2 linked regions of the Pigmentiphaga sp. H8 genome follow. The protein of the gene in region 2 interacts with the protein of the main gene of each other region in a pairwise test. Links are inferred from orthologs where the notes say so. Each region holds a gene or a part of one and is shown on either strand. Other genes may lie near its edges.

Region 1 (3,289 bases), 1.8 Mb from region 2 along the record:
TTCGCTGATGTCATAGCCACGCTTGCGGGCGGCAGCCTGCATACGGGCATCGGGCGGCTCGCCTATATGGAAGGCGTGCGTCCCGGCCGATTCTATACGGACAACGTCGGAAAGACCGGCGTCCTTCACCAAGCGGCGAAACACGCCCTCTGCGCTCGGCGAGCGACAGATGTTGCCCATGCACACAAACAGTACCTTGGTCATCATGTCCAGAAGTGTGCGGGAAAACCCCGGATAGTTCAAGCTTTTTTTATAAGCACATGAAAATATGGTGCTTTAAAAACCTCTTTAGAATCAGTACGTTACCTTTAAAGCTTTAGAGAATGATCACTATCGGGATGCGTTGCGCACAAGAGCGGTTCCACGGGTGCATCCCCTTCCGCCAGCCTTCAGGCACCATTTCGGTGCGCAACTATCTCGCGATGCACAAGTTTGCCGCCGCGGCGGCGGCTCCGTTCATCCTCGCGTCGGCCCGGTCGCGTTCAGCGCATCCTCGTCGGCCTGCTGCCCGCCCGCCCCGAACACTTTCTGCTTGAGCGCCAGCAACTGGTCGCGGGCCTGCGCCGCCTTTTCGAACTCCAGGTTGCGGGCGTACTCCAGCATGGCCTTCTCCAGTTTCTTGATCTCCCTGGCGATCTGCTTCTCGCCCATGGCCTCGAAACGGGCTGCCTCGAGCGAGTCGCCGCCGTCCATCCCGTCCGAAGGCGCATAGACGCCATCGATCAGGTCGCGTACTTCCTTCTTGACCCCTTGCGGGACGATGCCCCGTTCCTCGTTGAAGAGCAACTGTTTCTCGCGGCGGCGGGTGGTTTCGTCCAGCGCGCGCCGCATCGAGTCGGTCATTCGGTCGGCATACAGGATGGCCTTGCCGTTCAGATTGCGCGCCGCCCGCCCTATGGTCTGGATCAGGCTGCGCTCGGACCGCAGGAAGCCTTCCTTGTCCGCGTCCAGGATGGCCACCAGCGACACCTCGGGAATGTCCAGCCCCTCGCGCAGCAGGTTGATGCCGACCAGCACGTCGAACGTGCCCAGGCGCAGGTCGCGCAGGATTTCCACGCGCTCGACCGTATCGATGTCCGAGTGCAGGTAGCGCACCTTCACCCCATGGTCGGTCAGGAAGTCCGTCAGGTCCTCGGCCATGCGCTTGGTCAGCGTGGTGATCAGCACGCGGTCGTTGCGCGCCACCCGCTCGTGGATCTCGCCCAGCACGTCGTCCACCTGGTTCAGCGCGGGCCGGATCTCGACCACCGGATCGACCAGGCCGGTCGGCCGCACCACCTGCTCGACCACGGCATCGGCATGCGTCTTTTCATAGTCCGCCGGGGTGGCCGAGACGAAGATGGTCTGGCGCATCTTGGACTCGAATTCCTCGAACTTCAGCGGCCGGTTGTCCATCGCGGACGGCAGGCGAAACCCATAGTTCACCAGGGTTTCCTTGCGCGAGCGGTCGCCCTTGTACATGGCGCCGATCTGCCCCACCGTGACGTGGCTTTCGTCGATGATCATCAGGGCGTCGTGCGGCAGGTAGTCCACCAGCGTCGGCGGCGGATCGCCCGGCTTGGCGCCGGACAGGTGGCGCGAGTAGTTCTCGATGCCCTTGCAAAACCCCAGTTCCTGCAGCATTTCGAGGTCGAAGCGGGTGCGCTGCTCCAGGCGCTGGGCCTCGACCAGCTGGCCGTTGTCGACGAAGTGGCGGGAGCGCTCGCGCAGCTCCTGCTTGATGGTGTCGATCGCGCGCAGCACGGTGGCGCGCGGCGTCACGTAGTGCGAACCCGGGTAGACCGCGAACCGCAGCACCTTCTGCCGCACCTTGCCGGTCAGCGGATCGAACAGTTCCAGCGTCTCGACCTCGTCGTCGAACAGCGTGATGCGCAGGGCCAGTTCGGCATGCTCGGCCGGGAAGACATCGATCAGTTCCCCCCGGACCCGGAACGTGCCGCGCATGAACTCCGTGTCGTTGCGCGTGTATTGCATGGCCACCAGGCGGGCGATGATGTCGCGCTGCCCGACGCGGTCGCCGGTGCGCAGCATCATCACCATGTCGTGGTAGTCGTCGGGGTTGCCGATACCGTAGATACACGAGACGCTGGCCACGATGATGGTGTCGCGGCGTTCCAGCAGGCTCTTGGTGGCCGACAGGCGCATCTGCTCGATGTGCTCGTTGATGGACGAGTCCTTCTCGATGAAGAGATCGCGCGTCGGCACGTAGGCTTCGGGCTGGTAATAGTCGTAGTACGAGACGAAGTACTCGATCGCGTTGCGCGGGAAGAACTCCCGCATCTCGGCATAAAGCTGGGCGGCCAGGGTCTTGTTGGGCGCCAGCACGATGGCCGGCCGGCCCATGCGGGCGATCACGTTGGCCATGGTGTAGGTCTTGCCCGAGCCGGTCACGCCCAGCAGGGTCTGGTACATCAGGCCGTCTTCGATGCCTTCGCACAACTGCCCGATGGCGGTCGGCTGGTCGCCGGCGGGCGGATAAGGCTGGTAGAGCTGGAACGGACTGCCGTCGTAGGTGACGAAACGGGGCTCGAACCCTTGCGCGTCGGCCGCGGCCGCCACCAGGCCGGCGGCGTCGTGCAACCCTTCGTGCAACCCTTCGGAAGGCGTAGTCTGCATGCTAGACTCTTGTTTCATCAGGAAAACTTCGGCAGCGAAAGGGTCCCAGAGTTCCGGGACCCCGATGCGATTCGCATTACAGAAAGCAACCTGCCATTATCCTCCGCACCATTTCTTCCTTCAACCCCGCGCGCTTAACGGACGCTTTTCATGACTTCGCTCTTCGCCGCCGTAGAACTGGCCCCTCGCGACCCCATCCTGGGCCTTACCGAACAATTCAACGCCGATACCCGCAGCAACAAGGTCAATCTCGGCGTGGGCGTGTACTACAACGACGAAGGCCGGATTCCCCTCCTGAAAGCGGTGCGCAAGGCCGAGCAGGCGCGTATCGACGCCGCCGCGGCGCGCGGCTACCTGCCCATCGAAGGCCTGCCGGGCTATAACCGCGCGGTGCAGGAACTGCTGCTGGGCGCCGATTCCCCGCTGATCGCCGCGGGCCGGGTCCTGACGGCCCAGAGCCTGGGCGGCACCGGCGCGCTGAAGATCGGCGCCGACTTCCTGAAGCGGCTGGTTCCCCAGGCCAAGGTCGCCATCAGCGACCCGAGCTGGGAAAACCACCGCGCGCTGTTCGAATACGCCGGCTTCGAGGTCGTGAACTACCCCTATTACGACGCGGCCACGCATGGCGTGAACTTCGCCGGCATGATCGCGGCGCTGGAAAGCTACCCCGCCG
Region 2 (3,733 bases):
ACAACCCCAGCATCCGGCACATGAAAAGCGCCGCCAGCGACAAGCTCGCGCGGCGCTCGAAAGGGGTCATCCGAAATGAAGGGTTAGCCATTCGTGAAAAAACCAATTAAAGGGACTTCCCCATGCGGCACCGCAGCCTCCCCTGCCAGCCAGCGAAGCACAGGTGCCCCACCCCAAGAAAGCCGAACTAGACCAGGGCACGGGGGATCCGGCTCCGCCGGTCCCCCGCCGCCCGCCCCCTGGGGGGCGCGCGTCAGCGCGTACGGGGGGGTTATATTACCAAGTTGGCTTTCGCCACCGCTCGCGTAAAGGTTTGCTTGATGGATGTCATCCGCATCAGGGGTGCGCGCACCCACAATCTGAAGAACGTCTCGCTGGAATTGCCCCGCCACCAGCTTGTCGTGATCACAGGGTTATCCGGGTCGGGCAAATCTTCCCTGGCGTTCGACACCCTGTACGCGGAAGGCCAGCGGCGCTATGTGGAAAGCCTGTCCGCCTACGCCCGCCAGTTCCTGCAATTGATGGACAAGCCCGAGGTCGACCTGATCGAGGGCCTGTCGCCGGCCATCTCCATCGAACAGAAGGCCGCCAGCCACAATCCGCGATCGACCGTGGGCACGGTCACGGAAATCCATGACTACCTGCGTCTGCTGTTCGCCCGGGTGGGCACGCCCTACTGCCCCGACCACCAGTTGCCGTTGCAGGCGCAAAGCGTCAGCCAGATGGTGGACATCACGCTGGCCCTGCCGGCCGAGAGCCGGCTGGCGATCCTGGCGCCGCTGGTGCGCGACCGCAAGGGCAGCTTCGAGGACGAACTGGCCAGCCTGCAGGCCCAGGGTTTCGTGCGGGTGCGCGTGGACGGCGAGGTGCTGGACATCGACAGCGTCCCGCCGCTGAAGAAGACAGAGAAACACAGCATAGACGTGGTGATCGACCGCCTGCGCGTGCGGCCCGATGCCCAGCAGCGGCTGGCCGAGAGCTTCGAGACGGCCATCGGCCTGGCCGAGGGGCGGGCCATCGTGCTGGAAATGGATGCCGGCACCGACGACCGCGAACGCGAGCATCTGTTCTCCAGCCGCTACGCCTGCCCGGTGTGCGGGCACAGCCTGCCGGAACTCGAGCCGCGCCTGTTCAGCTTCAATAATCCCATCGGTGCCTGCCCGAGCTGCGACGGCATCGGCCACATGGGTTTCTTCGATCCGAAGCGGGTGGTGGCGTTTCCCGAGTTGAGCCTGGCGGGCGGCGCGATCCGCGGCTGGGACCGGCGCAACCCCTTCTACCACCAGTTGCTGACCAGCCTCGCGGCCTTCTACGACTTCGACGTCGACACGCCGTTCGAGGAACTGTCCGAGGACACCCAGCAGCGCGTGCTGTACGGCTCGGGCGAGCAGGAAATCGCCTTCACCTACGTCAACGAGAAGGGCCGCACGACCGTCCGCTCGCATCCCTTCGAGGGCGTGATCCCCAACCTCGAACGGCGCTGGAAGGAAACCGACTCGGCCACCGTGCGCGAGGAACTCGGCAAGTACCGGAACGTGCGGACCTGTCCCGACTGCGGCGGCTCGCGGCTGCGCGCCGAAGCCCGCAACGTCCGCGTGGGCGAGGACGACCAGGGGCGCGCGATCTATCAGCTGGAGGCCCTGCCGCTGTCCGACTGCCTGCACTGGTTCGAGCAGCTGGCGCTGACCGGCGCCAAGCGCGAGATCGCCGACCGCATCGTGCGCGAGATCGCGGCCCGCCTGACCTTCCTGAACAACGTCGGGCTGAGCTACCTGTCGCTGGATCGCAGCGCCGACACCATCTCGGGCGGCGAGGCCCAGCGCATCCGCCTGGCCAGCCAGATCGGCTCGGGCCTGACCGGGGTGATGTACGTGCTGGACGAGCCCTCCATCGGCCTGCACCAGCGCGACAACGACCGGCTGATCGGCACCCTGCGGCACCTGCGCAATCTCGGCAACAGCGTGATCGTGGTCGAGCACGACGAGGACATGATCCGCGAGGCCGACTGGGTCGTGGACATGGGCCCCGGCGCCGGCGAACATGGCGGGGAAGTCGTGGCGCAGGGGTCGCCGGCCGACATCGTGGCCGACCCGCAGTCGCTGACCGGCCAGTACCTGAGCGGCCAGAAGTCCATCGCCATCCCGGCCCGCCGGCCGGTGGCGGGGCAGGACGAACTGCCGTGGCTGGAACTCAAGGGCTGTTCGGGCAACAACCTGAAAGGCGTGGACCTGCGCATCCCGGCGGGCCGCCTGGTCTGCATCACCGGAGTCTCGGGCTCGGGCAAGTCGACGCTGATCAACGACACGCTGGTCAACGTGGTCTCGCGCCACCTGTACAACAGCCAGACCGAGCCCGCGCCCTACGAGGCCATCGAGGGGCTGGAGCATTTCGACAAGATCATCAGCGTCGACCAGAGCCCGATCGGCCGCACGCCGCGCAGCAACCCGGCTACCTACACCGGCCTGTTCACCCCGATACGGGAATTGTTCGCGGGCGTGCCGGAAGCCCGGGCCCGGGGCTACGATCCCGGCCGCTTCAGCTTCAACGTCAAGGGCGGCCGCTGCGAGGCCTGCCAGGGCGACGGCGTGGTCAAGGTGGAAATGCATTTCCTGCCCGACATCTACGTCCCCTGCGACGTCTGCCACGGCAGCCGCTACAACCGCGAAACGCTGGAGATCCGCTACCGCGGCCGCAACATCAGCGAAGTGCTGGACCTGACGGTCGAACAGGCGCTGGAGTATTTCGAAGCCGTGCCGGCCATCGCCCGGCGGCTGCAGACGCTGATCGACGTGGGGCTGGGCTACATCCGGCTGGGGCAGAGCGCCACCACCCTGTCGGGCGGCGAAGCGCAGCGGGTCAAGCTGTCACAGGAACTGTCCAAGCGCGGCACCGGGCGCACGCTGTATATCCTGGACGAACCGACCACCGGCCTGCATTTCCATGACATCTCGCTGCTGCTGGAAGTGATCGGGCACCTGGTGGACGCCGGCAACACGGTGGTCGTGATCGAGCACAACCTGGACGTCATCAAGACCGCGGACTGGATCATCGACATGGGGCCGGAGGGGGGCGGCGGGGGCGGCAGCATCGTGGCCCAGGGCACGCCCGAGGAAATCGCGCAGGCGCCCGGCAGCCATACCGGCAGCTATCTGAAGAAATTCCTGGCTGCCGGCGCTTCGTCGGCGCCCCCCAGGGCGGCGCGCGCGCCCAGGCGCAAGGCCGGCTGACCCGGCCGGGCGGTCACTCGTCGAATTCGCAGACGGTGTACAGATTCAGCCCCGAATCGCGTATCGCCTTCGACCCGCCCAACTGGGGCAGGTCGATGACCGCGGCCGCCTCGACCACGTTGGCGCCCAGCCGCTGCAGCAGCTTCATGCCGGCCAGCATGGTGCCGCCGGTGGCGACCAGGTCGTCCACCAGCACCACCCGCTGCCCCGGGCGCACGGCGTCGGCGTGCATCTCCACCGTCGAGCTGCCGTATTCCAGGGCATAGTGCTCGGCGATGGTGTCGTAGGGCAGCTTGCCTTTCTTGCGCACGGGCACGAAACCGAGGTTCAGTTCGTGCGCGATCACGCTGCCCACGATGAATCCCCGCGCGTCGATGCCGGCCACCAGGTCCAGGCGCTGGTTCATGTAGCGGTAGACGAACAGCTCGATCAGCACGCGGAAGCTGCGGGGATCCTGCAGCAGCGGCGTGATGTCCCGGAACTGCACGCCGGGCTCGGGCCAGTCG

Evidence for each region.
Region 1: the proteins of uvrA (region 2) and uvrB interact in binary tests that used the Escherichia coli proteins (3 or more experiments, as listed by UniProt). The link is inferred for Pigmentiphaga sp. H8 from one-to-one orthologs.

What each region holds. Positions count from the first base shown.
Region 1 is NZ_CP033966.1:2,662,139-2,665,427, reverse strand. What follows is about bases 37-3,010. They hold uvrB (excinuclease ABC subunit UvrB), read right to left. Parts: upstream 2,617-3,010; coding sequence 457-2,616; downstream 37-456. Other genes in these bases: EGT29_RS12670 (amino acid aminotransferase), read left to right, coding at 2,767-3,010; EGT29_RS12680 (low molecular weight protein-tyrosine-phosphatase), read right to left, coding at 37-207. Also shown: more of EGT29_RS12680, read right to left, coding at 1-36; more of EGT29_RS12670, read left to right, coding at 3,011-3,289. UniProt on the Escherichia coli protein: The UvrABC repair system catalyzes the recognition and processing of DNA lesions. A damage recognition complex composed of 2 UvrA and 2 UvrB subunits scans DNA for abnormalities.
Region 2 is NZ_CP033966.1:819,039-822,771, reverse strand. Bases 10-3,427 are described here. They hold uvrA (excinuclease ABC subunit UvrA), read left to right. Parts: upstream 10-320; coding sequence 321-3,227; downstream 3,228-3,427. Other genes in these bases: EGT29_RS04015 (adenine phosphoribosyltransferase), read right to left, coding at 3,241-3,427; EGT29_RS04025 (MFS transporter), read right to left, coding at 10-70. Also shown: more of EGT29_RS04025, read right to left, coding at 1-9; more of EGT29_RS04015, read right to left, coding at 3,428-3,733. UniProt on the Escherichia coli protein: The UvrABC repair system catalyzes the recognition and processing of DNA lesions. UvrA is an ATPase and a DNA-binding protein. A damage recognition complex composed of 2 UvrA and 2 UvrB subunits scans DNA for abnormalities.